Regions from separate parts of the Mesorhizobium sp. M1078 genome, predicted to be linked through region 1. Evidence: predicted binding sites of a transcription regulator. Region 1 holds the regulator's gene; the other holds the start of a gene.
The links. The regulator HrcA, encoded in region 1, represses chaperone genes, less so after heat shock. The targets are predictions, from matches to a motif close to GTTAGCACTCNCNNNNNGNGAGTGCTAAC.
Positions count from the first base shown of each region.

Region 2: groES (co-chaperone GroES) is a predicted target of HrcA. The motif match lies at 12,733-12,761, and genes of this name have one in related genera.

Region 1 is NZ_JAMYMP010000005.1:56,576-71,301, forward strand. Features, by position in the region: gene NKH38_RS09310 (glucokinase) at 1-599, opposite strand, end outside; gene mepA (penicillin-insensitive murein endopeptidase) at 752-1,834, opposite strand; gene NKH38_RS09320 (SDR family oxidoreductase) at 1,881-2,810, opposite strand; gene queG (tRNA epoxyqueuosine(34) reductase QueG) at 2,807-3,961, opposite strand; gene NKH38_RS09330 (glutathione S-transferase family protein) at 3,942-4,634, opposite strand; gene NKH38_RS09335 (undecaprenyl-diphosphate phosphatase) at 4,803-5,609, shown strand; gene NKH38_RS09340 (YraN family protein) at 5,786-6,163, opposite strand; gene rsmI (16S rRNA (cytidine(1402)-2'-O)-methyltransferase) at 6,156-7,064, opposite strand; gene NKH38_RS09350 (hypothetical protein) at 7,237-7,422, shown strand; gene NKH38_RS09355 (hypothetical protein) at 7,430-7,618, shown strand; gene hemW (radical SAM family heme chaperone HemW) at 7,643-8,800, opposite strand; gene rdgB (RdgB/HAM1 family non-canonical purine NTP pyrophosphatase) at 8,800-9,447, opposite strand; gene NKH38_RS09370 (VOC family protein) at 9,447-9,857, opposite strand; gene rph (ribonuclease PH) at 10,048-10,764, opposite strand; gene hrcA (heat-inducible transcriptional repressor HrcA) at 10,913-11,998, shown strand; gene NKH38_RS09385 (hypothetical protein) at 12,035-12,235, shown strand; gene NKH38_RS09390 (PQQ-dependent sugar dehydrogenase) at 12,342-13,691, shown strand; gene NKH38_RS09395 (hypothetical protein) at 13,715-14,620, opposite strand.
Region 2 is NZ_JAMYMP010000007.1:114,118-128,843, forward strand. Features, by position in the region: gene NKH38_RS12420 (hypothetical protein) at 1-227, opposite strand, end outside; gene NKH38_RS12425 (metallophosphoesterase) at 359-1,483, shown strand; gene NKH38_RS12430 (CsbD family protein) at 1,534-1,713, opposite strand; gene NKH38_RS12435 (glutathione S-transferase family protein) at 1,886-2,539, shown strand; gene NKH38_RS12440 (YciI family protein) at 2,570-2,899, shown strand; gene NKH38_RS12445 (cold-shock protein) at 3,364-3,573, shown strand; gene NKH38_RS12450 (hypothetical protein) at 3,867-4,091, shown strand; gene NKH38_RS12455 (hypothetical protein) at 4,091-4,498, shown strand; gene NKH38_RS12460 (hypothetical protein) at 4,500-4,664, shown strand; gene NKH38_RS12465 (YkgJ family cysteine cluster protein) at 4,669-5,049, shown strand; gene NKH38_RS12470 (LysE family translocator) at 5,119-5,730, shown strand; gene NKH38_RS12475 (AraC family transcriptional regulator) at 5,754-6,746, opposite strand; gene NKH38_RS12480 (GFA family protein) at 6,929-7,354, shown strand; partial or broken gene NKH38_RS12485 (OsmC family protein) at 7,411-7,895, shown strand; gene NKH38_RS12490 (nuclear transport factor 2 family protein) at 7,972-8,358, opposite strand; gene NKH38_RS12495 (OsmC family peroxiredoxin) at 8,374-8,820, opposite strand; gene NKH38_RS12500 (zinc-dependent alcohol dehydrogenase family protein) at 8,862-9,872, opposite strand; gene NKH38_RS12505 (TetR/AcrR family transcriptional regulator) at 9,975-10,583, shown strand; gene groL (chaperonin GroEL) at 10,656-12,311, opposite strand; gene groES (co-chaperone GroES) at 12,375-12,671, opposite strand; gene NKH38_RS12520 (class I SAM-dependent methyltransferase) at 12,856-13,653, opposite strand; gene NKH38_RS12525 (hypothetical protein) at 13,736-14,605, shown strand; gene NKH38_RS12530 (TetR/AcrR family transcriptional regulator) at 14,602-14,726, opposite strand, start outside.

The sequences.
Region 1 (14,726 bases):
CACAGGATCTGCTCGCCCGAAATGCGGCCGTCCAGCTTTTCGATATGCGGGAACACCTCGAAATCGCGCGGCGTCCGCGGACCGATATCCATATGGCCGCCTTCGCCAGGCACCGGTATCCAGTGGTGGAGGGCATGAACCAACCCGGCGACGCCGAGGCCGGTGCCGGGGCCGAGCACGACGCGTCCGGCATTCTCCTCCGGCGTGCCGCCGCCGATCTTTTCCATATGCTCTTCGCCGAGCGCCACGACGGCCAGCGCCTGCGCCTCGAAATCGTTGAGCACGACGATGTCGCCCAGGCCCAGATTGGCAAACATCTGCTTCGGCTTCACCACCCAGGGACAGTTGGTAAGCGGGATCTCGTCGCCATCGACTGGTCCGGCGATCGCCAGCACTGCCGAATTCGGCCGGATGGACGACCGGTCGAGCACCGCCGCCTGGATCGCCTCGTCTATGGTGGAGAAATTGGCGGTTTGCACGATATGCGGCTCACCGGCTTCCGAATTTGCGTCGATCACGATCGAAAAGCGCGCATTGGTGCCGCCGATGTCGCCGATCAGCACTGGAAACCGCAACGCGGTGTCGTCGTCGCCTGACATGCTCTTGCTCGTCCCCTTTGCGGCGCCGTTGCGACCGTTTCAATCGCCCGGTTTTTCAATCGCCCGGTGTTCAATCGCCCGGTGTTCAATCGCCCGGTGTTCAATCGATTGACTAGCGCATGGCCCCGGAAAGGGAAAGCGTCAGTTCGCCATCACTGTCCGACGTTTGCCGGCGGCCGTCGCCTTGGCAGGGGAATGCCGATCTCCGGCGTGGCGGTGAAGGCGTTGGCTGCGTTTGGCAAGCCGCCCGCATTGCCCGCAATAGGCGGAGGCGCGTCGGGTTCCGGCGCCCTGGCGGCGATCGGCACGCCGCCGCCGCGATAGGTGACGGCTTCGGCCGAGTCCGCGTCGGGCTGGTCAAGCACGAACTGGCATTGTTTCGGCAGGTTCGCCATCGTCATCAGGTCGCGCGCCTTGGGCGCATCCGGGTTCTTGTTGGGGCGCCACGGCTCCTCGGTAAACCACCAGGCCAGCGGCTTGCCGCAGCCGTCATCGTCGGGCGTCGCTTCCTGTCCCTTGCAGTTGGGCGAACCCGGCTGGCAGCCGATGCGGATGTGGAAATGATAGTCATGGCCCCAGAACGGCCGGATTTTTCTCAGCCAGGTACGGTCGCCGGTGACGGTGTCGCACAGCTTCTTCTTGATGCCTGGATTGACCAGGATGCGCTCGACTTCCGGATAGCTCGCGGCGCGCTTCAACAGCTTGGTATGTATCGGCTTCCACAGCCTGTCCTTCACCAGATGCGTCTTGTCGTCGACCATCAGCGTGGCGCTGATGTTTTCGCGCTCCTGGGTCGTAAGCTTGCGGTCGGGCATCGGCGTCAGCCAGATGTCGGCGTCGAGGCCGATCTGGTGCGAGGCGTGCCCGGTCAGCATCGGGCCGCCGCGCGGCTGCGAAATGTCGCCGATCAGAAGCCCCGGCCAGCCGTCGGCGGCGGCATCGCGCGACAGCTTCTCGATCAGCGCAATCATCGTTGGATGACCCCAGCGCCGGTTGCGCGAGGGACGCATCACCTCCCAGTTCTGGCCGTCCATCGGAATGGCGACGCCGCCGGTGAAGCAGCCCTTTGAATAGAAGCCGAAGGATTGCGCCGCAGCCACCGCCGGCAGCTTCTTGGCGCCGAACAGGTCTTTTGCCCGTGGCTCGGCCGTGATTGCGCCCGCCACCAGCCCGGCCAGCGCCACGATCGCCAGCGCCGCCGTCAGGAACGGCCGTCTGCCGGTCAAGGATCGCATCGAAATCGTCATGAACCCCACTGCAAAAGTCCGCAACACAATCGAATCATATCACCCTCGGGCTCGCGTTTCGATTATCTACCTTCATCGGGCTGCGCGGCTCGCCGTCGCGCCAGCTGCCGTCGGCCCACATCCGATCGAACGCCTGGCGGTAGTCCGGATAGCGGAACCGGTAGCCCGCTGCCTTGATCGCGGCGTTGGCGACGCGCTTGTTCTCGCCATAGAAGGACCGCGCCATGGGCGAAAGTTGGGCGGTCTCGAAAGGAATCTCCGGCGGCGGCTCGACGCCCATCAGCGAAGCGGCACAGGTGACGACATCCTGCGGCGGCGCCGGCTCGTCATCGGTGACGTTGAAAATGCCGCCTCTATTGCCACCGATGAGGTGCCAGAGCGCACCGGCGATGTCGTCGCAATGGATGCGGTTGAACACCTGGTCGGGCTTGACCAGCCGCCTGGCCGTGCCGTTTTCCAGATTGACCAGCGCGTTGCGTCCCGGCCCATAAATGCCGGAAAGCCGCAGGATCGCCACCGGCTTGCCGGTCTCGAGGCCAAGCTGCAGCCAGTCCCGCTCGGCCGCCACTCGCATCGACGAGCGTTTCGACACCGGCCGGCACTCGGCCGTTTCATCGACCCAGGCGCCGTCATAATTGCCATAGACGCCGACGGTCGAGAGATAGCCGATCCAGCGAAGCGCCGGCATCGCCTCGATCGCCTTTCGCGCGGCGAGAAGCACAGGGTCGCCGGCCTCCTCCGGTGCCACGGAGACGATGAGATGGGGGGTCTTTTCCAGCGCATCGCCGATTTCAGGGGTCAGGGCGCCGTCGAACAGCAGCGGCGCGATGCCGACCTGCCGCAGCGCGTCGAATTTTTCCGATGAGCGCGTGGTGCCGAAGATCGTAATCGCCTCCGCATTGGCCCGTGCAAAGGCTTTGCCCGAATAGCCGGCGCCGAAGATAAAAACCTGTTTTTCGCTCATGCATGCGCCTCGATTGGCAATGCGGACAGCCATTCGTCCTGCACTGTAGTGTCGGTTTCGGTTTTCAAGTAGATCGCCGCCTGCCCGTTGAATTCGGCGGCCGTCACCAGCCGCGCCAGCGCCCAGATCGCCGCGCCGCGCACCAGCGGCGAGGCATCGCCAAGCAGATCGCGCACCGGGCCGGCCAGCGAAACATCGCCGGAATTGCCGGCGGCGGTCAGCACATTGCGGACAAAGCGGTCGCGGCCGATGCGCTTGATCGGCGAGCCGGAGAAAAAGGTCCGGAACGCCGTGTCGTCCAGCTGCAACAGTTCCGCCAGCGGCGGTTCGCGCAGTTCATCGCGCGCGGCGAGCTTGGCCTCCGAGGCGGCGCGGGCGAACTTGTTCCACGGGCAGGCGGCGAGACAATCGTCGCAGCCATAGATGCGGTTGCCGATCTTTTCGCGGAATTCTTGCGGGATCGGCCCCTTGTTCTCGATGGTCAGGTAGGAGATGCAGCGCCTGGCATCGAGCCGATAGGGCGCCGGAAAGGCATCGGTCGGGCAGGCGTCGAGACAGGCGCGGCAGGAACCGCAATGGTCTACCTCGGTCGAATCTGGCGTGAGCTCCGCCGTGGTGAAGATGGTGCCGAGAAACAGCCAGGAGCCGTGCTCGCGGCTGACCAGATTGGTGTGCTTGCCTTGCCAGCCGAGCCCGGCGGCCTCAGCCAGCGGCTTTTCCATAACCGGGGCCGTATCGACGAAAACCTTCACGTCGCCGCCGGCCCGCGCGACGATCTTGCCGGCGATCTCCTTCAGCCGGCCCTTCATCACTTCGTGATAGTCGCGGTTTTGCGCATAGACCGAGATCGCGCCGAGATCGCGCCTTGCCTGCAGCGCACGCGGATCGTGGTCGGGGCCGTAATTCATTGCCAGCACGATGATCGAGCGCACCTCGGGCCACAGCGTCGAAGGCTCGCTGCGGCGTTGGAGCGTCTCCGCAATCCAAGCCATCGAACCGTGAAAACCATCGGCGACGAATTCTGCCAATCTGGCCGGCGCCAGCGGGATCGCGTCAGGCGTGGTGACGGCAACCGCATCGAAGCCGGCGCGCCGCGCCTCGGCGTCGATCAGCGCGCGCAGGGTTTGGCTTCTAGAAGTCGAGGTCCGCATAATGCGAAACCGGCGACAGGCCGCGAACCCGGTCGGAGAGCAGCGGCCGGAACGACGGCCGCGATTTCACCCGCGTGTACCATTCGCGCGCCGCGGCATGCTCGCGCCAATCGATCTCGCCGAGATAATCCAGCACCGACAGCGTCGCCGCTGCCGCCAGGTCGGCATAGGTGACCTTGCTGCCGGCCAGCCAATGACGGGTGCCGGCCAGCCAGTTGGTGTACTTCATGTGCTGGCGAATGTTGGCGCGCGCCGCGCGGATCGCCGCCGAATCGGGGGAACCGCCGCCCGCCGTTTCCGGCATCACCGGCTTCAGCACCCGCTCGCGCACCAGATGCCGGGTCACTTCGCCTTCGGCCTTGTTGAGATACCAGTCTGTGAGGCGGCGGATTTCGGCGCGCTGCATAGGGTCTTCCGCAAACAGCCTCTTGTCGCGCTTCAGGACGCCACGTGTCTCGTCGAGATATTCCGCGATCACCATGGCGCCGACGATCGGCACGTCGCCCTCGGCAAGCAGGATCGGCAAGGTGCCGGCCGGGTTCAGCGCCAGAAATTCCTTGCGCCGCGTCCACGGTTTTTCCTCGATCAGCGCCAGCTCCTCGCCATATTCGCCGAAGGCGAGGCGCACGAAGCGGCAGGTGGCGAACATCGGGTGATGGAAAAGCGTCAGCATGATTCCGCGATATTAAGGCGCACTGGCGAATCGCCGTCCGCACCGGTAAGTCTTGGCGGCCCGTCATGCGGCCGTCACGGTGCTGCGACCTATAGGGGGACTTCCGCGCCGTGACAAGCAAGCCATTCGCAAGCCGTTTCCTTCCGTCCCTTGAATGCCGAGGTTGCCATGGATAGCCACACCATCGTCGAAGCCCTGCTGCTCGGCCTGCTGGAGGGGCTGACCGAGTTCATCCCGGTCTCCTCGACCGGCCATATCCTGCTCGCCGGCCATTTCCTCGGCTTCCATTCCACCGGCAAGGCCTTTGAGATCCTGATCCAGCTGGGCGCCATCCTGGCGATCCTCAGCGTCTATTTCCGCCGCCTGTGGCAGATGCTGCTCGACCTGCCGCATGACCGGCTGACGCGGCATTTCGTCATCGGCATCCTGATTGCCTTCCTGCCGGCCGCCATCATCGGCGCGCTGGCGCATGATTTCATCAAAACGGTGCTGTTCGAATCGCCAAGGCTGATCTGCATCATGCTGATCATCGGCGGCGTCGTGCTGTTGGTCGTGGACCGCATGAAGCTGCAGCCGGTCTATCGCGATGTCGAGCGCTTCCCGACAAGGCTTTACCTGCAGATCGGCCTGTTCCAGTGCCTGTCGCTGATCCCCGGCACGTCGCGCTCCGGCTCGACCATCGTCGGCGCGCTGCTGCTGGGCGTCGACAAGCGCGCGGCGGCGGAATTCTCCTTCTTCCTCGCCATCCCGACCATGGTCGGCGCCTTCGCCTTCGATCTGTTCAAGAACCGCAACGTGCTGAGCAGCGCCGACCTGCCGATCATCGCTATCGGCTTCATCGCCGCCTTCCTTACCGCGCTGATCGTCGTCCGCTTCCTGCTCGATTACGTCTCGCGCAACGGCTATTCGCTGTTCGGCTGGTGGCGCCTGGTGGTGGGAGCGGTTGGGTTGGTGGCGCTTTTCATTTGGGGGTGAGCTTTACCCTCCCCCTTGTGGGGGTCCGAAGGACGGGCGAGACAGGCGGCTCGCCCCGGTCAGTCGATCCGCAAAGCGGATCGGGGTGGGGGCGCCACACCCCCGCCCCGTTTCGCCAACGACGCGTCGAGTCGCTTGCTCACCGACCCTCCCCACAAGGGGGAGGGTAAAGGCCGCTAACTCCTCCCAAAAAACGCGTTCTCGACATGCACCGGCCAGCGCCAGGGCAGCACCGCGATCATGTCGAAGCGCATCGACAATCTGCCGTAGTCCGGCTGCCGCGACAGCCAGATGTCGGCGGCGCCCTCGATGCGGTGCTCCGATTCGTGGCCGATCGCCTCCATCGCTTCCATCAGCGTGCGCCGCGCCTTGACCTCGACGAACAGCACCAGGTCGCCGCGCCTGGCGATCAGGTCGATCTCGCCGAAGCGGGTGCGATGCCGGCGGGCGAGGATGCGATAACCTTTCAGCATCAGCGCCGCTGCCGCCAGCCACTCGCCGCGATGGCCGCGCCGATAGGCTTTTTGGCGGCTGGCGGCCGGGCGCTCAGCCACCTTCGCCTTCTCCAACCGCATTCCTGAGTTCCAACAGCCGGCGGTAGAGCGACTGCTTCTGCCCGCCTGTCATCTTCGCCGCTTCCGCCGCCGCCTTGGACGCCGGCATTTCGGCGGCCAGCGACAGCAGCAGCCGGTCGATGTCGGCGGGTTGGTCGGCCTTGATCTCGGCGGGTCCGACGCAGATGACGATCTCGCCCTTCGGCGTGTCAGCCGCCGCATAGTGGTCGGCCAGCGCCTGCAGCGTTCCCGTCCGCATCTCTTCGAAAGTCTTGGTCAGCTCGCGGCCGATGGCGGCCTTGCGCCCACCACCCAGCGCCTCGACCATCGCAAGCAGCGTATCGGCCAGCCGGCGTGGCGACTCGAAGAAGATCAGCGTTGCCGGCACCGTCTTGAAGGTCTCCAGCCTGGTCAGCCGCTGCCCAGATTTCACCGGCAAAAACCCCGCAAACAGGAAGGCGTCGGACGGCAGGCCCGACGCCGTCAGCGCCGCCAGCGGCGCCGATGGGCCGGGGATCGGCACCACGCGCAGGCCGCGCTCCAGCGCTTCGCCGACCAGCCGGTAGCCTGGGTCGGAGATCAGCGGCGTGCCGGCATCCGAAATCAGAGCCACGCTCTGCCCGGCCTCGAGTGCCGCGATCAGCTTCGGTCCGGCCTCGCCGGCATTGTGTTCATGATAGGCCGTGGTGCGGCGGCGGATGCCGTAGCGGTCGAGCAGCACGCGCGAGACGCGGGTGTCCTCGCAGGCGACGACGTCGGCGGCCGCCAGCGTTTCCAGCGCGCGTAGCGTGATGTCGGAGAGATTGCCTATCGGCGTCGCCACCAGATACAGCGCCGGCGCCAGCGGCCGGACTGCGATCTCGGTCTGCCCGATCACATAGCTGCGTTTCTCGCCGGTCACCGGGTCTCTCCGTTTCGCCCTGTTTGGCATGGCGCGCGCCGGGTTGCAAAACTCCCGAACGTCGGGCCAAACCTGACGCCGATGTAACCCGGCGGCCATGTCTTTGCCACAGTGGGGAACGAAAGCGTGGCTGGCGGATTGAATACCTGAGTCTCTTGAGGAGGAGGACAGGATGGACAGCCTGGAATTGCAGGACGTTTTCGAGCCCTACTATGCCGGGCGCAACCGCGTGCCCGCGCCAAAGGGCAAGCGTGCGCTCGCCGAGAGCGACACCGGCCTGACCAGTCGGGCGGCCACCGCCTTGCCGACGAATGTCAGGCTTTCGGACAACAAACCGGACAGCACGACGGAGCACTGACCGTACGATGCCCAATCGTTTCGATATCTTCATCACCCGTCTTGAAACGAAGAGCGCCCGCGAAGGCGCGCCGCCGCATCCGATGAACGACCAGAACAGCGTCCGCCGGGACAAGAGCGACGCCAAGCCGGCCCGGACCGGAGAGGCGCATGCCGAGAAACACCGCGGCAAGCGCCGCTTCAAGCACGACGCTTGACGAAGAGCACGTTTTTCAAAGGCGTTATCGCGCCAAATCCGCCACCACGGCATCGAGCACGATCATGCCGGCTGGCGTGGCGCGTAGCCTGGCATTGCCGATCGGCGCCACCAGCCCCTCATCCTGCAGCACGGTCAGCCGGGCGCTCGACAGGCCACGCCCGGAAAACGCCTCGTAGCGGGAAAGGTCGATGCCTTCGGCCAACCTCAGCCCCATCAGCAGGAACTCGTCGGCCTCTTCGGAGCGCGTCAGGATCTCGCCGCCGGTGACGCCATGGCCCCTGGCCTCCACCAGATTGGCCCAGGTCTCCGGCATCCGCTCGGCGATCGTCACAACACGGTGGCCGTTCTCGATAAAGCGGCCATGCGCGCCCGGTCCGACGCCGACATATTCGCCATACCGCCAATAGGTCAGATTGTGCCGGCTCTCGGCGCCCGGCCTGGCGTGGTTGGAAATCTCATAGGCCGGCAGGCCATGCGCCGCGGTGACCTCCTGAGTCAGCGCATAGAGATCGGCGGCCCGGTCATTGTCGGGAATGGTAAACTTGTGCGCCGCATGCAGCGCATGGAACGGCGTGCCTTCCTCGATGGTCAGCTGGTAGAGCGACAGATGGTCGGCGGCATGGCCGATCGCCTGTTCGAGCTCCGCCTGCCAGTCGTCCAGCGTCTGGCCGGGGCGGGCGTAGATCAGGTCGAAGGAGAGGCGCGGAAAGATTTCGCGTGCCAGCCCGATGGCATGCAGCGCCTCGTCGACATTGTGCAGTCGGCCGAGAAAGCGCAGATCCTTGTCGTTCAACGCCTGCACGCCGAGCGAGACGCGGTTGACGCCGGCGGCGCGGTAGCCGCGAAAGCGCTCGGCCTCGACCGAGGATGGATTGGCCTCCAGCGTCACCTCGATGCCGTCGGGCACCGTCCAGTTCTTCGCCACGGCGTCCAGCACCGCCGCCACCGTCTGCGGGTGCATCAGCGACGGTGTGCCGCCGCCGAGAAAGATACTGGTCACCTCGCGCGCCCCGGTCCGCTCGCGCATCGCCTTCAGCTCGGTCTCGAAGGCGCGGGCAAAGCGCTCCTGGTCGACCGGCTGGTGACGGACATGGCTGTTGAAGTCGCAATACGGGCATTTGGCCGCGCAGAACGGCCAATGGATGTAGACGCCGAAGCCCGGGCTGCGGTCCAGCGACATTAAGCTGAGCCTAACCTGGCGCGGGCGAATTTCTGGAAGGCGCGGGCGCGGTGCGACAGCGCCGTCGGCTGACCGGGCTTCCAGCCGTGTTTTTCCTCAGCGCTCATCTCGCCGAACGTCTTGTCGAAACCGTCGGGCAAAAACACCGGGTCGTAGCCGAAGCCGAGTTCGCCGCGCGGCGGCCACACCAGCGTTCCCTCAGCCTCGCCGCGATAATATTCAGCCTCGCCATTGGGGAAGGCCAGGCAGATGACGGCGACGAACCGCCCCTTGCGCTGCGCTGGCTTGGCGGCGCCGACCTCCTGCAAGGCCACTTCGGTGCGCTGCATGGCCATGCCGAAGTCGCGGCTGCCATCGGGAGCTTCGGCCCAATTGGCGGTGTAGACGCCGGGGGCGCCGTCGAGCGCGTCGACGCACAGGCCCGAATCGTCCGACAGCGCCGGCAGGCCGGTCGCCTTAGCCGCGGCGAAGGCCTTGATGTAGGCGTTTTCCTCGAAGGTGGTGCCGGTCTCCTCCGGTTCCGGCAGGCCGTAGTCCTTGGCCGACTTCGCCTCGAAGCCGAACGGACCCATCAAGTCGGCGAATTCGCGCAGCTTGCCTTCATTGTGGCTGGCAACGACGATCTTCTTTCCATCGAGAGAATGCATCAAAGGCCCCAGATCCCTGGCTCGGCGAATTCGATCGAATTGCCCGAGGGGTCGCGTATGTAGATCGAGCGCCCGCCCTGCGGCCATTCGAATTCGCTTTCGATGGCGATGTTTTTCGCCTCAAGTTGCGCCTTCCACTGTGCGAGTTCATCCGCACTTGCGGCAAAGCAGAGATGGCCCTCGCCGACCGTGCCATGTGGCGGCACTTTCAGCCGCGCATCGGGCGCCGGCGGGATTTTGGTGGCTTCGGCATTGAAGACCAGCAGCACGCCCGGGCCGCAGCGGAAGAAGAGATGGCGGCCGTCGACCTTGCCGAGGAGAGGGAGGCCGAGGACATCGGAGTAGAAGGTCTCGGCAGCCGGCAAATCAGTGACGTAAAGTGCCGATTCCAGAATCGCGGAGGGAGTCACGAGGCACCCCCCTCTGCCCTGCCGGGCATCTCCCCCGCAAGGGGGGAGATTGGCAGTTCCGCTGGCGGCGTCTCAACGTTGATGGTTGGCGAAAACGGTAGCGACCTCTGATCTCCCCCCTTGCGGGGGAGATGGCCGGCAGGCCAGAGGGGGGTGTGAAGGATCGCCGACGTCATCACGTTAAATTCAATCAGGCCACAGCCATCTGCTGCAAGCTCACCAGCCGCTGAATGCCCTTCTTGGCCAACCCCATCAGCTCCGCGAACTGACCTTCCGAGAACGGCTCGCCCTCGGCGGTGCCCTGGATCTCGACGATGCCGCCCTTGCCGGTCATGACGAAATTGGCGTCGGTGCCGGCAGACGAATCCTCGATATAGTCGAGGTCGATGACCGGCTTGCCGTCGTGGATGCCGCAGGAAATTGCCGCGACATGGTCCTTCAGCACCTTGGCAACACTGGCCATCTGCCGCGCTTCCATCCAGCGCAGGCAATCGTAGAGCGCCACCCAGCCGCCGGTGATCGAGGCCGTGCGGGTGCCGCCATCGGCCTGGATGACGTCGCAGTCGACGGTGATCTGCTGTTCGCCCAGTGCCTGCAGGTCGACAACGGCGCGCAAGGAGCGGCCGATCAGCCGCTGGATTTCGAGCGTGCGGCCGCCTTGCTTGCCGGCCGAGGCTTCACGGCGCATGCGCTCGCCGGTCGAACGCGGCAGCATGCCGTATTCGGCCGTCACCCAGCCCTTGCCGGAATTGCGCATCCAGCCTGGCACCTTTTCCTCCAGGCTCGCCGTGCACAACACATGCGTGTCGCCGAATTTCACCAGGCACGAGCCTTCGGCGTGTTTGGAGACGCCGCGCTCGAAGGAGATGGCGCGCATTTCGTCGGCTTGGCGTTTGGAAGGGCGCATCGAGGCCTCTTTCTGTTCTTTTATGGTTGCGTCGGCGGCTTGTAGACGCATGCAGCCCATGGCGCAAAGGAAAAGGCCCCCATACAGACGCCGGGTTGCGCGGGGGCGATGGAAGTCTATATCCTTGAGCCGGAGGTTTTTGGCTCGAATGACCAAGGCAGTCACCGAACCCAGTTTGCTGGCGCCCGCGCTGCAATCGCTCGACATGCGTTCGCGCGACATTTTTAGGCGCATCGTCGAATCCTATTTGAAGGACGGTGAGCCTGTGGGATCGCGCAGCCTGTCGCGCATCCTGCCGTCGTCGCTGTCGCCGGCCACCATCCGCAATGTGATGAGCGACCTCGAACATCTCGGCCTGATCTATGCCCCGCACATCTCGGCCGGGCGCCTGCCGACCCAGACCGGCCTGCGCTTCTTCGTCGATGCCTTCATGGAGCTTGGCGATCTCTCCGACGAGGAACGCCGGGTCATCGAGGCGCAGGTGCGCGCCTCCGGCTCGGGCGCGACGCTGGAACACATGCTGACCGAGGCCAGCCAGATGCTGTCGGGCATGTCGCGCGGCGCCGGCCTGGTGCTCGCCACCAAGAACGAGGTGGCGCTGAAGCACATCGAGTTCATCCAACTCGAGCCGACCAAGGCGCTGGCGGTGATGGTGTCGCAGAATGGCGATGTCGAGAACCGCGTCGTCGACCTGCCGGCCGGCATCACCGTCTCGCAGCTGCACGAGGCCTCCAACTTCCTCAACGCCCATATCAGGGGCCGCACGCTCGCCGAGGCGCGCATCGAGATCGCCCGTATCAAGGACGAGACCCGGGCAGCGCTGGACACGTTGTCGCAGGACCTGGTCGAGAAAGGCCTGGCGGTGTGGGCCGGCGCCGATAGCGGCCTGCCGGCGCGCCTTATCGTGCGCGGCCGCGCCAATTTGCTCGAAAACGTCACCGCCCAGGCCGATATCGAATTGCTGCGCCACCTGTTCGAGGATCTGGAGACGCAGGACGGGCTGATCCAGCTGCTCGACCTCGCCGAGGACGGCCCCGGCGTGCGGATCTTCATCGGCTCGGAAAACAAGCTGTTCTCGCTCTCCGGCTCGTCGCTGGTCGTGGCGCCTTACCGCGACAAGGACGCCCGCGTCGTCGGCGCGCTCGGCGTCATCGGCCCGACCAGGCTGAATTATGCCCGCATCGTGCCTATGGTCGACTACACGGCGCAATTGATTACCCGGATGTTAAGATAATTCCGAAGCCGGGATCACCGTAAAGGAGGGCGCAGAATGGCGCTTGAATCGTTCAAGGCCCAGATCAGCATGCTGCTCGAAGAAATGGTCAACCAGCCGGAGGACGAGCACGAAATCCAGGAGCAGCTGCGCGAAAAACTGCGCGAAATGCGCGCCATGGGCTTGCCGCTGCCGGAAGATCTCGTCGCATTGGAAAAGCGTCTCGACGACGATCTGGACGTCGAAGAGGAAAGTTGAGCGGTTCTCTCGTCGAATCTGCGCGCGCACGCTTCTCTTTTGCGGCGGCCGCACAATATCTCCCTTGTCGTGACGCGCCGACCGGCGCGAGTTCGAGGAGAACAGCATGATCCGGATTGCCGGCTTCGCAGGCCTTGCCCTGCTTCTGGCCACCAGCGCCTTCGCCCAGCAGGCTGATCAACTGCTGCTGACCGGCAAGGACGCTTTCGGCGACTGGAAGGCCGACAAGCCAGGTGTGCGCCGGCTGATTAGGCCGGATGATCTGAAAAGACCCAACATCACCGAATCCGCCTCCAACAGCGCCGGCCTTGGCGATCGGCCCGAGGGCGCGAAGCCCGTCCTGCTGCCTGGGTTTTCGGCCGAACTGGTTGCTTCCGGCATTTCCAATCCGCGGGTCGTGCGCGTGGCGCCGAACGGCGACCTGTTCGTCGCCGACAGTGACGCCAACCAGATCCGCGTCTATCGGCTGGCCAAGGGTAGCGCGAAGCCGGCCGAAGAGGGCATTTTTGCCGACGATCTCAACGAGCCCTATGGCATCGCCTTCTACCCGCCTGGCGACAAGCCGCAATGGGTCTACGTCGCCAACAACGACAGCGTGGTCCGCTACGCCTATCGCGACGGCGACCTTAAAGCCTCCGGCGAACCGGAGACGATTGTCTCCGACATCCCTACCGGCGGCCACTGGACCCGCGATATCGCCTTCTCGCCGGACGGGAAGACGCTGTATCTCTCGGTCGGCTCCGGATCTAACGTCGCGGAGGGCATGGGGAAGGCACCGAATAGCGGCGTTGACGCCTGGGCAAAATCACAGCCACTCGGCGCCACCTGGGGTTCCGAGGATGGCCGTGCCGACGTGCTGGCCTTCGGCCCCGACGGCAAGAATGGCCGCATCCTCGCTACCGGCCTGCGCAATTGTTCGGGCATGACCGTGCAGCCGGCGACCGGCGCGCTGTGGTGTGTCGTCAACGAGCGCGACGGTCTCGGCGACGATGTGCCGTTCGAATATGCCACCTCCGTCAAGGACGGCGCATTCTATGGCTGGCCCTGGTATTATATCGGCGCCAACGAGGACCCGCGTCACGAGGGCGCGCGCCCAGACCTCGCCGGCTCGGTCACCGTGCCCGACGTGCTGATGCAGGCGCATTCGGCGCCGCTCAACATCGCGTTCTATGACGGCGGCAATTTCCCGGCAGAGTACAAGGGTGACGCCTTCGTCGCCCTGCACGGCTCCTGGAACCGTGGTATGAGGACCGGCTACAAGGTGGTGCGGCTGAGATTTAGCGACGGCAAGCCGACCGGCGAGTACCAGGATTTCATCACCGGCTTCGTCCTCTCCTACGACGCCGTCTGGGGCCGGCCGGTCGGCGTCGCGGTGGCCAGGGACGGTGCGCTTATCGTCACCGAGGATGGCAACGGCACCATCTGGCGCATCACCCATGTCGACGGCCCGTCCTGAGCCGGCGAACTGCGCAACCGGCCCTAATGTACGTCCCGATGGATCACCTTGGGATAGGTATGGATCACCTCGGCCGATGAGACACGGTCATCGAAACCGGTATCCCTGAGATTGAAGAGGCCGACCGAGCCGAAGGACTTCTTCGCCCCTTGCGCGAAGCGGCCGTCGCTGAAATCGTGTTCGTAAAGCGTCACCGTGACGTGGCCGGCATTGAGCTTCGGCACGTAAACACTGCTGATGGTGTCGTTGGCGACGCCAAGCTGGTTGACGTTGAAGCGATAGAGGTCCTGCACCATGCGCCGGGCCGCATTGCCATTGATCATCCAGTATTCGCGGCGCGAAGCGCGGTTCGGGTCGATGAGTTTGAGCGGCGCCTTGCGGCCAAGCCCGAGCCAGTGCTCGAACACCATCACATTGGCGCCCCAGGGATAGGGATAGTTGGACTTGTCGATGATGCGTGGCGGGCCATCCTCGGCAATCTCGGCGGTATCTACATAGTCCAGCCATTGCAGCTGGAACGACGCTTCCACGTTGAGGTCGGTGTTGCGCGGATCGGCAGCGATGATGCGCCAGTCGGAGACCGGCGGATATTTGGTGTCGAGGTCGATGTAGAATTCGCCTTTGGCGGTGTCGTCGGGGTCTATCTTTTGCGGTCCGTCACGCTCCATCGCCACCAGTCGCACCTTGAACCGGTTGTTGACGACCAGCGGATAGATCATCGGACGAATGGGGTGAGCGCCAGGGTCCCGGCTGTCGGTAAAATATCCAGTCTGCGGAACGACATCGCTATCGCCCTCGTCGAACAGGCTGAAAGCCTGACGCCCCTCGAACCACAGATACCATTCCAGCTCGTGGACATGACCGCGTGCTTCGGAATAGTTGTTGGGCATCCACTTCATGAGCTGGATGTGAAGTCTTTTGGCTAACATGGGTGCTCCTGCCGTTCGGAGCCATGCGAGATAGCCGACCGCCTTCGGGGCGTAAGTGAACCATCTCTCGCTTTCAGGCGAGGATGACCGGCGTTCATGTCCTGCT
Region 2 (14,726 bases), on a different contig from region 1:
ACTTCGACCAGGCCTGCAAACAGGAACTGTGTCTGCGGTGATTGCGATTCGTAGGTGTTGGCGACGGACACCATGCCGCCGGCCACCGGCCGAAACTCGCTGCGGACGCCTGGCATTTCCAGAACGAAGCCGGCCTTGGCCGATTTTGCGTCGACACAATCGGCGGCATGCACCGCAGCCCCCGGCAGCAACCCAGCCAGCACCACGCCTATCGAAACGGCTCTCATGAAATCCTCCCCTCTGCTTGTATTTGCTGCGCGCCAGCATGACCCAAGAAATGCCAGAGCCTCAGTGCCGTGTCGACCTGTCATTCCTGGCAACTGGACGGTGGGGCGCCGGCTGTGCTGAATTTCAGGTCATGAATCGCAAGCTCGTCCTCTCCCGTCGCAATTTCCTCGCACAGGCAGCCGGCCTTGCCATGGCTGGCATGCTGCCGCGCGCCGCGCTTGGCCAGACCGGCAAGCGCATCCAGCCCATCGACGCCACCTTTCTGTTCATCGCCGATGTCCATGCCTGCCGCATGTCGAGCGGCCTCAGCCCCAACTGCCTGGAGGAAGGCAAGACCGATGCCGCGCTGTTGCGCAATGTCGCTGTCCTCAATGGCTTGGCCGGCCGGCAATGGCCAGTCGAGATCGATGGCGTTGCAACCCGCCTGCGTTCGGCCGGCAGCCGCATCGATGCGCCGCTCGGCCTCGTTGTCGGCGGCGACATCACCGACGATGGCGGCGGCCAGATCACCGAGCCCAGCGAAGGCACGCAACTGTTGCAGTTCAGCCAGCGCTATCAACAAGGCGTCGGCCCGGACCGCGTGCACATGCCGGTCTATGTCGGCCTCGGCAACCACGATCTCGACCAGAACGGCTCGCCGCCCCATGTCGACTGGTATCGGCGTGAACTGCGCGACTATGTCGAGGTCAACCACCGCCCCGGCGTGTTCTTCAAGCCCCCGGTGCCGGCCACCGAATACGATGTCGACACCGACTGCTATTCCTGGGACTGGGGCGGCCTGCATCTCGTCCAGACCCACCGGTTTGCCGGCGACACCGGCCACGGCGCGGTGAGCAGCCTGCCGTGGCTGAAGCAGGATCTGGCGACCTACGCGGCGGATGGCCGTCCCGTCATCCTGTTCCAGCACTATGGCTGGGACACTTTCTCGGTCGAGCGCTGGGACCCGGCCAAGCGCACCTATGACGATGACGGCGCAGGCGCGCCGCACTGGTGGAGCGAGGCCGACCGCCAGGCGATGCTGGCGGCGCTGAAGGGCTACAATGTCATCGCCATCTTCCATGGCCATCAGCACGAAGTGCCGATGATCTACAAAAGCGATGGCCTCGACCTGTTCAAGCCGAAGGCTGCCTATTTGGGTGGCTTCGCGCTGGTGAGGGTAACCGGGGACAGCATGGACGTGGTGCTGGGCGAGGCGGCCGGCGACCACGGCGAGGTCAAGTTCACCAGCGCCTTCAGCAAAAGCCTCAGCCTCTGACAAGAAAAAGGCGGCCTTGAGCCGCCTTCCTCATTGCCTCCAAGATCGAATCAGAGCGCCTTTTTGATCTTGTCCTTCACGTCGCCATAGACCTTCTGCACCTTGCCGGCGGTCTTGTCGGCCGTGCCTTCGGCCTGGGTCTGCCTGTTGCCGGTCGCCTTGCCGCCGGCCTCCTTGACCGAGCCCTTGACCTGCTTGGCCACGCCGGCAACCTGATCCTTGTTCACCATCTTTACATCTCCTGGGCTTTCCGGGGATTCACTCGCAGGAGGCAAACGGGCCGGCTTGGCTTAGGTTCCCTGGGCGGCGATCATCGTCGCATCTGGTCGCTTATATGGTCGCCGAAACGCTTTGCCGCGTCGTATCGTGTGACTAGTGTGACGAAATTTTGGGGAGACCGCCTTGGCTGAATTTACGCTCATCATCGCCAACAAGTGCTTTTCGTCCTGGTCGCTGAGGCCATGGGTGGCGATGAAGCATCTGGATATCCCTTTCGAGGAAGGTTTCGTGCGCCTGCGCACGCCCGAAACCTTTGCCGCTCTGGCGAAAGTCTCGCCCACCGGCCTTGTGCCAGTGTTGAATCACAATGGCAGGATTGTCTGGGAAACCCTTGCCATCCTTGAATATCTCGCCGACCTGTTTCCGGAGAAAAAGCTTTGGCCTCAGGATATCGGCGCCCGAGCGCTGGCCCGCTCGGTAGCGACCGAGATGCATTCCGGCTTTCGCGAGGTGCGCTATGGCTGGCCGATGAATTTGCGCCGGCCGAAGGGCCACAAGCCGCTCGACGCCGAAGGCGAAATGCAGCGCGCGCGCATCGAAACGATCTGGCGCCAGTGCCGGGAACAATACGGCAAAGGCGGCCCCTTCCTGTTCGGTCATTTCACCGCGGCCGATGCCATGTATGCACCTGTCGTCACCCGCTTCGACACCTATGGCGGCAAGCTCGCGCCCGACACGCGCGCCTACGTCGACGCCGTGTTGGCAACGCCGGCGATGCGGCACTGGTATGCGGAAGCAGCGAAGGAGACTTGGCCGGAACCCGGCCCGGACGAATAGGACCACTAATGACATCACGGTGAGTGACCGATGGCCAGCAATGATGGACCGCGTGAGACTACCGCGCCAACAATCTTCCACTGCCGGCTGATCCCGCCTCGGCCGGACTTCGCCTTCACCCTGACGGAGGAGGAGAGGGAGTTGATGGGCCGGCATGCCGACTATCTGCGCGGCAAGCTTGCCGAGGGCACCATGATCCTCGCCGGGCCGGTCGCCGACCCGGCCGGCCCTTGGGGTCTGCTGATCCTGCGTGTCGGCAGCGAAGCCGAGGCAAGAGCGGTCACCGACGGCGATCCGGTGTCGAGCTCCGGCCGCGGTTTCCGCTACGAGATCCTGCCGCTGATCAGCGCGATCCTGTAGGCGAGCGTAAGTTTAAGGAAAAGTGTGAAACGGTTTTCCCTTGGGAATTGTGTCAGAAAACGGCACATACAAGAACGCCTCTCGCACCGTTTAATGTGCGGGAGGCGTCCTTTTGCCAGCATTACTGAGATTGCTCTCTGAATTGCTGACACCACGGAAATGCGCCGGCTTGCGATTGGTTCCGGGGCGTGGAATATTTTTTGGGAACGCCTTGCGCTCCGCCACCTCGTCAGTGAGGCTTATGCCTCAGGCATCCTCAGGTTGAATTTGGGCTTTGGCCAAACCAGAAATTGACTCGGCGCTAAGAGAAGTCTATAAGAAATATGTCGATATTTGTTTGACCGACTTTTGTTATCCGCGCATGATGCGCGCCTTTGACGAACTTCCCCATCAAAAATCGAGACAAAACGCTGTTGTGCAGTCGCACGATGGTGAACGAATATTTGCCAGGGAAAGGGTTCTTCATGGCCACCGGCACAGTGAAATGGTTCAACGCCACCAAAGGTTTTGGTTTTATTCAGCCTGACGACGGCTCCGCCGACGTTTTCGTCCACATCTCGGCCGTAGAGCGCGCCGGCATGCGTGACATCGTCGAGGGTCAGAAGCTCGGCTACGAGATGACCCGCGACAACAAGTCGGGCAAGATGTCCGCCGACCAGTTGAAGGCGGCCTGATAAGGAATTCGGCCTTCCGGTGACCACGGATGTACTGGCACCGATGAAAGGCTGAAAGGAGCGCCTTGCGCATCCAACTGGATGCGCGGCGCTTTCATGGAAGGTCAGGCGGTGCCTGGCCTTTTTCATTTTGTGCGTCATGCCGCTAAAAGTGCGCCGCACGCCGGCCGGAACGTGCTAAGGGACGCTCCAGCAATCTGAACCGCCCATACTGCCCCGCTGCCGTATTGCTTTGGTCGTAATCGAAGGCCGCTCTCGCTCTATCGGCACCAGGCTCCCGACAGGAGAAAGTTTTGACCACTCAATCCAAGACCGCCGACCAGGCCGGCTCGCTGTTCAGCAAGACGCAAACCCAGTCGATGTCACTCAACCGCATCCTGTCCGAGCGTGATGCCGTCAGCGAGGCGCGCGAAGCCAAGACCGCGCGCTTGCGCGAACTGCGCAAGGAAAAGGAAGCCGACGACATGGCAGCGGCCGCAGCCCTTGCGGCGCTGCCGAAGCGGGCAGGCAAACGCTGATGGCCACCAAGCGCGTACCGCCGACGCCGATCGATGCCGATGCGACCATAGCGTCCATGGTCCCGGGCCTGGACAAGCCGGTCGAATATGTCCGCCGTGTGCTGGAAAAGCTCGAGCGCTGCAAGCGCGCGCATGGCGATGCCCAGGTGCGCGTCGGCGTGCGCGGCCGTGCCGAAGCCCCGAACTATCTGGTCGAATATGTCCGCGAGGACAAAAAGACCCAGGAGCGCGTGACCTACCAGGATGCCGCCTATAGCGGCAGCACGCATCGCGAACTGGCGGCGCACCACATTGCCGAGGCGAGGAACTGGTCGCCCGAGGAAATGAACATCACAGCGGTCTCGGCGCTGATCGGCCGCTTGCGCAATCCGCGCGCACCATCATCCCGCTTTTCCGACGAGGACTGACATGGCCATAAAGTTTTCCACCAAGGACCAGCCGGCAGCGCCGGCTGCTGCCACTGCAAAGCAGGCCAAGCCCGCTGCCGCGCCGAAGGCCGCCGAACCGTCGGCAACCGATCTGTTCGAGGCGCCAGCCGCCACGCCCAAGGGCAAGGCAGGCAAGAAGAAATAGCGCCTTGCCGCACCAAGCCGATCGCAATCTCGCAGCACCTGGGCTGGTCGCGTTGGCCGCCAGGGATATCCGGTCGTCAAAACAGGACGACCAGCCGGTTTTCGATTGCCAGAGCTGCGGCGCCTGCTGCTCCTACTCGGCCGAATGGCCGCGCTTCTCGACCGAGGACGATGCGCAACTTGACCGGATTCCGGAAAAGTTCGTGTCCGCCGACCTGTCCGGCATGCGCTGCGAGGGCGTGCGCTGTTCGGCGCTTACGGGCGAGATCGGCAAGCACACGGCCTGCGGCATCTACGAGATCCGCCCGGACGTCTGCCACGCCTGCATGCCTGGCGGCGACGATTGCCTGATGGCGCGCAAGGCGCACGGGATGCCAACGATCTAGCCGACGCCCACCTTGCCTCATCCCACATCCCCCGATAGCTTCCACTACGGGCAGGGCGTTGGAGGAACCATGAGCATCGAATTCCTGTTGACGTCGCTGATCGTCGTGGCTTCGCCCGGCACCGGCGTTCTCTACACGCTGAGCGCCGGGCTTTCGCGAGGCGCGCGCGCCTCGATCACTGCTGCATTCGGCTGCACGCTTGGCATCATCCCGCATATGGCCGCCGCCATCACCGGCCTGGCGGCGCTGCTGCACACAAGTGCTGTCGCCTTCGAGACGCTGAAATATCTCGGCGTCGCCTATCTCCTCTACATGGCCTGGAACACGCTGAAGGAGAAGGGCGGCCTGAGCGTCGATGAAAACGCGGCACCCCGCTCGGCAGCCAAGGTCATCACCTCCGGTATCCTGATCAACATCCTGAACCCGAAGCTGTCGATCTTCTTCTTTGCCTTCCTGCCGCAATTCGTCAGCACCACCGAACCGAACGCATTTGCCAAGATGCTGGAGCTATCGAGCGTCTTCATGCTGCTGACCTTCGTCGTCTTCGTCGCTTACGGCATCTTTGCCGCCTCGATCCGCAGCCATGTCGTGTCGCGGCCGATGGTGCTGACCTGGATGCGCCGCACCTTCGCCGGCGCCTTTGTCATGCTCGGCGCCAAGCTGGCGCTGGCTGATCGATAGAACAGGATCTAGCAGGCATCGGCCTACTCTTCGTCGGTTCCGGATCCGGTCCGGATGCCTAGACGCCAGGCCGAGGGAGGAAGGCCGATCATCTTCTTGAAGGCGCGGCTGAACGCTGCCTCGGATTCGTAGCCGATTTCAGCGGCGATGCTGGCCATGTTGCTGGAGGCGGCGCTGAGCAGCTCCGAGGCGATCTGCATGCGCCATTTGGCGAGATAATGCATTGGCGGCATGCCGACCAGCCTGGTGAAGCGTTCGGCGAGCACGCTGCGCGACAGCGCGGAGTCCTTCGCCAGCGCCTCCACCGTCCAGTTATGCGCCGGCCGGTCGTGGATCAGCGCCAGTGCCCTCGCCAGGTGCGGATCGCGCAGGCCAGCCAGCCATCCCGTGGTTTGTGGCGGCAGCGATTCCAAGTAACGGCGCAACACGTCGACAAACATCAGTTCGCTCAGTTTGGTGAGCACCGTTTCACTGCCTGCGCGCTTTTGCGCCACCTCCGTGACAGCCAGGTTGATGAACTGGCTGAGCCAGCCGCCATCGCCTTTGGCATCTCCGGCCTTGATCACCGGCGGCAAAGCCTCGAGCAGTGGATTGAAAGGCTGTGCATCACAGGCGAGATAGCCGCAAACCAGCCTGGCCGAGGTCGCGCCGTCGCCGGCGCAGTTGATGTAAAACGGCATCCGGCCGGCTGTTGCGATGTCGAGAACGTCGGCTGTCGGCGGATCGGCGCGCAACGCCGGATTGCTGGACATAATATGCGGGTCGCTCCTGGTGAAGACGACGACTTCGCCGGCCTCCAGCGCGATCGCTTCCTGGCCGACGATGCGCGCGAAGCAGCGACCGGCCGTTACCACATGGTAGGAGATCAGATGGTCCGCACCGGGCAGGATCTTCGGCAGGATGGACGATGGCGCCGGCGAGCAGACGGCCCACGGCTCGTGGCCCTCAATGTCAAAAAACGTCGCGCCGGTAAGGCGTACCGTCCTCAACAGGTCAGACAGAGCATCCCCGGCCATTCCGTTTCGTCCCGCACCCGGCTAGCCGGTGAGCCATCCCTTTCGAGTTCCGGACGCGCTGTCAAGCGAGGCGGACGCCGTATGATTCAGTTCGCGGCCAGAACTCCTAAACCTGCACCGGTGCTCAAGCGCTGCCGAGAGTGGGCGCTGAGTGCTGTCGAAACCAACCAGGGACAAAAGTCATGACGGTACATAAGGGCGGGTGTTTTTGCGGCGCCGTGGAAATCGAAGTGCACGGAGCCGCCGAGGCAATGGGCTATTGCCATTGCGGTTCTTGTCGATCGTGGTCGGCGTCTCCCGTGAACGCATTCACGCTGTGGAAGCCTCAGAACGTCAAGGTCACCGGGGGCGCGGAGTTCCTGTCCGGGTTCGAGAAGACCGAAATGAGCGATCGCCAGTTCTGCACGAAATGCGGTGGTCATCTGATGACCGTTCATCCGCCGCTCGGCCTGGTCGATGTCTATGCGGCAACGATACCAGGCGTGAAATTCACGCCTGGGGTTCACGTCAACTACGCTGAGACCGTGCTGCCGATGAAGGACGGGCTGCCCAAGCTCAGGGACTTTCCGGCTGAGCTCGGCGGCTCCGGCATCGCGGTGCCGGAATAAGGCCCGGCCACTGCTCGCCATTTTTGACAACGACAATTCAAGACAGGAGATTGTTCATGGAAATCGCAACATTTCGCGCCACGCAGGAGCCGATCAAGGATCTCTATCGCAGGGATGCGAAGGCCGCGTTCCTCACCTTGAAGGCCAAAGGCGTCGCCGACGCGTCCACCGTGACCTGCAAGGTCGAGACCGGACGCGGGCTGGCGCTTGCCGGCATCCATCCGATGGCCGGGGGCTGCTGGAGGCGCTGATCGCATGCGCCGGTGTCTCGATGCGCGCGGCGGCGGCCGTGCTCGAAATTCCGATCAGGTCCGCCGAAGTTTCCGCGGAAGGTGACGTCGATCTTCGCGGCACGCTCGGCGTGACTGCGGGTGTTCCAGTCGGCTTCAAGGAAATCCGCTTGCGGTTCGACATCGACACCGACGCTCCCCAAAGCCAGCTCGACCAACTGCTCGAACTCACGGATCGCTATTGCGTGATCTTCGAGACCATCCAGAACAGTCCCAGCACCACGGTGAAGCTGCACCGCGTCATCCAGTGACCAGAAAACCGGCCCGGAAACTCGACTGGAGCGAGATTCCGGGCTGGGAACGGGAGTGCCGTATCGGGCAACGCTTCTATCCCTTGACGTAACCCATCGCCTCGACGATCAGCCCATCCGCGACGCGCATCAGATTGACGCCGCGGATGGAGTTGCCGCCGGCCATGAAGTAGCGCCAGCGGATCGTCGCCCGTTCGCCGGCGACGAATGTCTCCTCGAGGTCGAAGCGCGTGCCAGGCTGGGTGGCGATCGCCGACCATAGGTCAATGCATGCCTCTTTGCCGGCATGGCGGGCGCCGTTCGGCGCCGGCACGGTGTTTTCGATAACGCAATCCTTCGCCACCAACTCGGCAAGCGCGGACGGATCGTGCAGCTGGAACACATCGTTGAAGCGATGCATGATCTCGGCCGTCTGCCGGGACAAATCATTCCCGACTGCGTCCATGATAAGCTCCTGTTTCATCATATTCTCCCGGTTTCATCGATCTTTGACGGCTTTGACCAGCACGGCCTTTAGGGTGATCTGAGGCACGCCGGCCAAGGCGCGCGAGACGAGGCAAGTCGCCTTGGCCGACTGCGCCAGGCGTTCGAACTCGTCTTCGGCGAGATCCGTGACCTCCGCCTCCGTTTCGAGCTCGATGCGGGTGATCGTCGGCCCGGCGGCGGTCGCGCCGAGATGCACCTTGGCGACGGTGCGGATGGTGCGGGCGACGTGGCCTTCCTGGCCGAGGATGAAGGTCAGCGCCATCGAGAAGCAGCCGGCATGTGCTGCCCCGATCAGCTCTTCGGGATTGGTGCCCGGACCGTTCTCGAACCGCGACGGAAAGGAATAGGCGCCTTCGAAGACGCCGCTGCCAAGCCGCAGACGGCCGCCGCCTTCCTTCAGCGTGCCTTGCCATTCTGCGGAAGCTTCACGGATGGTCATGGTCGTTCTCCTGGTTCGGGGTTGAAAAGCGGGCAATTGGGTCAGGCGCAGTCGATGACAACCTTCCCGAACACGTCGCCCTGCCAGAAGTGGCGGTACGCTTCGGGGGCTTCGGCAAAGGGGAAGACCCTGTCGATAACGGGCTTGAGGCGATGCTGCGACACGGCGCGCAGCATGGCCTCGAGATTGCTGCGGCTGCCGACGAACAGGCGGCTGATGGTGGCGAGGCTGCGCTGATAAAGCGCTGCCGGCATCTCGATCGATCTGCCACTGGCGTCCTGCAGCGTCAGCAGCACGATGTGTCCATAAAGCGTGCTGGCAATCAGCGACTGCGCGAAGGTGGCCGGGCCGCCGGTTTCGACGACGAGGTCGATGCCGCCTGTCTGCTCGCGCGCCCAGCCGCCCCATTCCGGTATGTCGGTGCTGGAGACAACGAGGTCGGCGCCCAGCGCCCGCAGCCTGTCGGCCTTCTCCGCGCGCGATGTGATGGCGACAACCCGGCAGCCGAGCAACTTGGCGAACTGCAGAGCAAACAGCGAAACGCCACCCGAACCGATGGTGAGAACCCATTGACCAGGCTTCGGAATCCGGGTCCCGGTCACCGCGTTCCAGGCCGTCACGCCGGCGCAGGTCAGCGTCGCCGCTTCGTGCCAGCTCAGATGATCGGGCAGTCGCGCCGCCCATTGTTCGTCGAGCACGGCAAACTCAGTCAGCATGCCGTCCAGCGTACAGCCGAGCTGGTCGATCAGACCGGCATTGATGCGGCCATCGATCCAGCGGGCGAAGTAGCTGCCGGTGACGCGGTCGCCGACGGCAAAACGGGTGACGGCATCGCCGATTGCGACGACGTCACCGGCGCCGTCGCTCAGCGGCACGATGCCTTGCCGCGCCGGCAACGGATAGGTGCCGCCAAGGATCATCGTGTCGCGCCGATTGAGGGAGGCGGCGCGGACTCGCACCACGATCTCATGCGGTTTCGGTTCCGTCCGCGCCTCGTCGCGCATCGCCAGGGATTCGGTTCCACCAAACCCTTCGAGCCGGTAGCTGCGCATGTCACTCTCCTTAATAGTATATAGACTGATCCACATATTATATAGACCGATTGTCATATTCTTGGCGAGGCCTATAATGCGTCACTGCTGACAGAGGTTGACATGGCCAACGACACCCGCACCCGCATACTCGAGACCACAGGCCTGTTGCTCAGGCAGCGCGGCTATCACGGCACCTCGCTCAACGACATTCTGGGCGCCAGCGGGGCGCCGCGCGGCTCGCTCTATTTTCATTTCCCGGGCGGCAAGGACCAACTGGTCATCGAGGTGACGCGCAACAGCGTTGCCGACGTCACGAAAAGGCTGGGCGAAGCACTGGCAGCCGAAAGCGATCCTGCAGTGGCCGTCCATCACATCTACCAGTCGGTCGGGCGCATGCTGGAGGACAATGATTTTTCGCTGGGTTGCCCCATCGCGCCGGTGGTGCTGGATTCACCCACCGATGTGCCGGAACTGGCGGAACTCTGCCGATCGGCTTTCGAGCAATGGATCGGCTTGCTGCGACAGGCCTTCGTCAGGGCAGGGGTGCCCGAACGCCGCGCGCACGCTTTGGCGCTGCTGATCGAATCGTCGCTGGAAGGGCTTATGGTGATTGCGCGGGCCACCCGCGACCGTGCACCGGTGCTGGTGGTGGCCGACGAGGTGGCGGCACTTGTCGAGCAGGCGGTGCTTGCAGGCAAGGTTGCGCGGCAGGCGGACAGCGCCGCCTAACCATCCGCTTTCCAAAACAAAAAAGGGCGCCTCTCGGCGCCCTTTCCGTATGCATAAGCCAGATAGCTTGGATTAGAAATCCATGCCGCCCATGCCGCCCATGCCGCCGCCGCCCATGCCGCCAGGCATGCCGCCGCCAGCCGACTCCTTCTTGGGAGCCTCCGCGATCATGGCTTCGGTGGTGACGAGCAGGCCGGCGACCGAAGCCGCGTCCTGGAGAGCGGTGCGAACGACCTTGACCGGGTCGACGATGCCCATGGCGATCATGTCGCCATACTCGCCGGTCTGGGCGTTGTAGCCGTAGGTCGCGCCCTTGTTGTCGAGGATCTTGCCGGCAACGATCGAAGCTTCAGCACCTGCGTTCGAAGCGATCTGACGGGCCGGAGCCTGCAGTGCACGGCGAACGATGTTGATTCCGGCAGCCTGGTCGGCATTGACGCCGGTGACCTTGATGTTGGCCGAAGCGCGCAGCAGTGCGACGCCGCCGCCTGCAACGATGCCTTCTTCCACGGCCGCGCGGGTCGCGTTGAGGGCGTCATCGACGCGGTCCTTCTTTTCCTTGACTTCGACTTCCGTCGCGCCGCCGACACGGATCACCGCAACGCCGCCGGCGAGCTTCGCCAGACGTTCCTGCAGCTTCTCCTTGTCGTAGTCCGACGTGGTCTCTTCGATCTGCTGCTTGATCTGGGCAACGCGGCCCTGGATCTCGGCCTTCTTGCCGGCGCCGTCGACGATGGTGGTGTTCTCCTTGGAGATCGACACCTTCTTGGCGCGGCCGAGCATGTTGAGGCCGACATTCTCGAGCTTGATGCCGAGGTCTTCCGAGATGACCTGGCCACCGGTGAGGATGGCGATGTCTTCCAGCATGGCCTTGCGGCGATCACCGAAGCCCGGCGCCTTGACGGCGGCGATCTTCAGGCCGCCGCGCAGCTTGTTGACGACCAGCGTGGCCAGAGCCTCGCCTTCGACGTCTTCCGAGATGATAAGAAGCGGCTTGGAGGTCTGCACGACGGCTTCGAGAACCGGCAGCATGGCCTGGAGGTTGGACAGCTTCTTCTCGTGCAGGAGGATGTAGACGTCCTCGAGCTCGGCAACCATCTTGTCGGCGTTGGTGACGAAGTAGGGCGAGAGATAGCCCCGGTCGAACTGCATGCCTTCGACGACTTCCAGCTCGGTCTCGGCGGTCTTGGCTTCCTCAACCGTGATGACGCCTTCATTGCCGACCTTCTGCATCGCTTCGGCGATCATGGCGCCGACCGACTCGTCGCCATTGGCCGAGATCGTGCCGACCTGGGCAACTTCCTCGGAGGTCTTGATCTTCTTGGCAGCCTTGCCGAGAGCCGCGACGACTTCGGTGACGGCCAGATCGATGCCGCGCTTCAGATCCATCGGGTTCATGCCGGCGGCAACGGCCTTGTGGCCTTCCTGGACGATCGACTGCGCCAGAACGGTCGCGGTCGTGGTGCCGTCGCCGGCGATGTCGTTGGTCTTCGAAGCAACTTCGCGGACCATCTGCGCGCCCATGTTTTCGAACTTGTCTTCAAGCTCGATTTCCTTGGCGACGGTGACGCCGTCCTTGGTGATGCGCGGTGCGCCGAACGACTTGTCGATGACGACGTTGCGGCCTTTGGGGCCGAGCGTGACCTTCACTGCGTCGGCGAGGATGTTGACGCCGCGCAGCATGCGCTCGCGGGCGTCGCGGGAGAATTTTACGTCTTTAGCAGCCATTTTTTAGCTCCTGGCAGGGGGCTTGCGATCAAGCCCGAAATTAGTTGACGGTGAGGCCGATGATCAGCCGATGATGCCCATAATGTCGGATTCCTTCATGATCAGAAGGTCTTCGCCATTGAGCTTGACTTCGGTGCCCGACCACTTGCCGAACAGGATGCGGTCGCCGGCCTTGACGTCCAGCGGGACCAGCTTGCCGGCTTCGTCGCGAGCGCCGGAGCCGACGGCGATGATCTCGCCTTCCTGCGGCTTTTCCTTTGCCGTATCCGGGATGATGATCCCGCCGGCGGTCTTGGATTCGGATTCGACCCGGCGTACGACCACGCGGTCATGAAGCGGGCGGAACTTCGACTTTGCCATTTTTTCTTCCTCGAATGAGAACGGTGAGAGCTGTTCCTCGATCCGGCGGTGCCGGATGTGCGTTAGCACTCACCTGGGGAGAGTGCTAACGTGCGCTGAAATAAGCGCGTGGCTTTCGAGAGTCAAGGCGAACGGTGAGCACAATTGTGCCAATTGGAGCCGTGCCGCGATCCGACGGCAGACCCTACCGGCGCCGCGGCGATTTAAGCACCAGAAGCGGGCATCGTTCCGCCAGCCCATAACCCCCTGTCGGCGCGAGGCGGACACTGTCAAAAAACCGGCTCGCCTCTTCGACCAGCGTCGCCGCCGGGGCGAAACTGTAGACAGTCTGCGAATTCGCATAGACATCGATGGTGCCGATGACCGGCATCTCCCATCCGGTCGTCGCGGCAAGGGCCTCCCGGTCGGCAAACAGCGCATCGAAGGCGTCGAGGATCGCCCGCACCGGAATGGCGCGGTCGGGATCGCCGCCGGCACAAGCCATGGCAATGCGCCATTTGAGTTCGTGGAAGGTCGCGACACCACCGGACAGCGTCAGCGCCCGGACCTCCTGCAGATCGTCCGGCACCTGAGGGCTTGCATAGGCGCGCAATGCAGCCCGCCCATCGGACTTCAGCACACGCGCGATCTCGGCAAGCAGCGCCTGCCGTGCAACCGAGGAGTCCAGCGCCGACAGACAGCCGTCGCCGATCACCGCCCCGGCGCTTTCGTCGCCCAGCGGCAACTCCAGCCAGTTGCCGATCACCGCCTTGCGTGAGGCGGTATCGCCCGGCCAGATGCCCGATATCATGGCAGTGGACTCGTCGATCGCGAGCATGGTCCTTCCGAGGCCGGCAAGCTCCGGCGTGACCCCGAGCAGCACCACATCGACTGATTGCAGGCTAAGTTCGCGCTCATAGGCGGCGACAGCTTCCGGGGGCGGACACAGCGGCGACCCGAGAAGCCGCCAATGACGGCGAATTGCGTCCCAATGCTCAGTCATGCGGAACGGTTTGGGGAAAGGCTGGACATATTTCCTTCCAGGCTGTTGGTTGCCTTGCGAGTTACCTCATGCAGGAAAGGCCATGGCCCGCATTGCCGTCATAACGCATGAATTTGACCGCTTCCAGAGCCGGCGGGGCCTCCTGCTGCGCCAGGACAGCCCCTACATGCTGTTCGACGTCCTGGCGGAGCTGAAACGGCGCGGTCACTCCGTGCAGATCATGCGTGGACCCTCGGCAAGTCATAACGCCGATATTGCCGTCCTGCATGTCGACGCGACAGTGACGCCATCGGACTATGTCGACTACGCGCGCGGATTTCCGATTTGTCTCAATCTTGGTGCAACCGACATTTCCAAGCGCCGCATCAGCGGTGCGATCCTCGAGGAGGGTGCCAACTGGAGCGGCCAGGTCATCGTCAAGAGCAACCTCAATCATTGGGGGACGCCCGAGGAGCAGCTCAACCGAAAATCCGTTCGCGCCGGCAAGGCAGTGCCTTTCCCGGGCGCTCAGACCTTCGACCGTTATCAGGTGCATGCCTCGCTGGCCGATGTGGCGCCGGAGATTTTCAGGCGTGCCGACCTGATCGTGGAAAAATTCATTCCCGAAATCGAGCCCGACGGGTTTGCGGCGCGGTTCTGGATATTCTGCGGCGATCGGGAGCGCTGCACCCGCTATGTCTCGCCGCAGCGCCTGGTCAAGGGCGACGACACCATCCGCCGGGAGCCGGTTGCGGTTCCCGACGAATTGCGCGCCTTGCGTCGGAAGCTGGGCTTCGACTATGGCAAATTCGACTTTGTCGTGCATGAGGGCAGGGCCGTGCTGCTCGATGCCAACAAGACCCCGGGTCGCGCCAGGAACCTGTCGAAGATCGTTGCCGCCGGCACCGCCAACCTGGCCGACGGCTTCGAAAACCTCATCCACCAGACCGGACGGGGTCGAATCGGGCGCTAGAGAAACAGTCCCAACTGCGTATGGATGATCGACCGGTAGTCGTCGATGGTGTGGCGGCTTTCCTCCTGGTTCTGGGTCAGCGCCATGCGCACGACGCCGCCGGCCAGCTGGAAGATCAGGA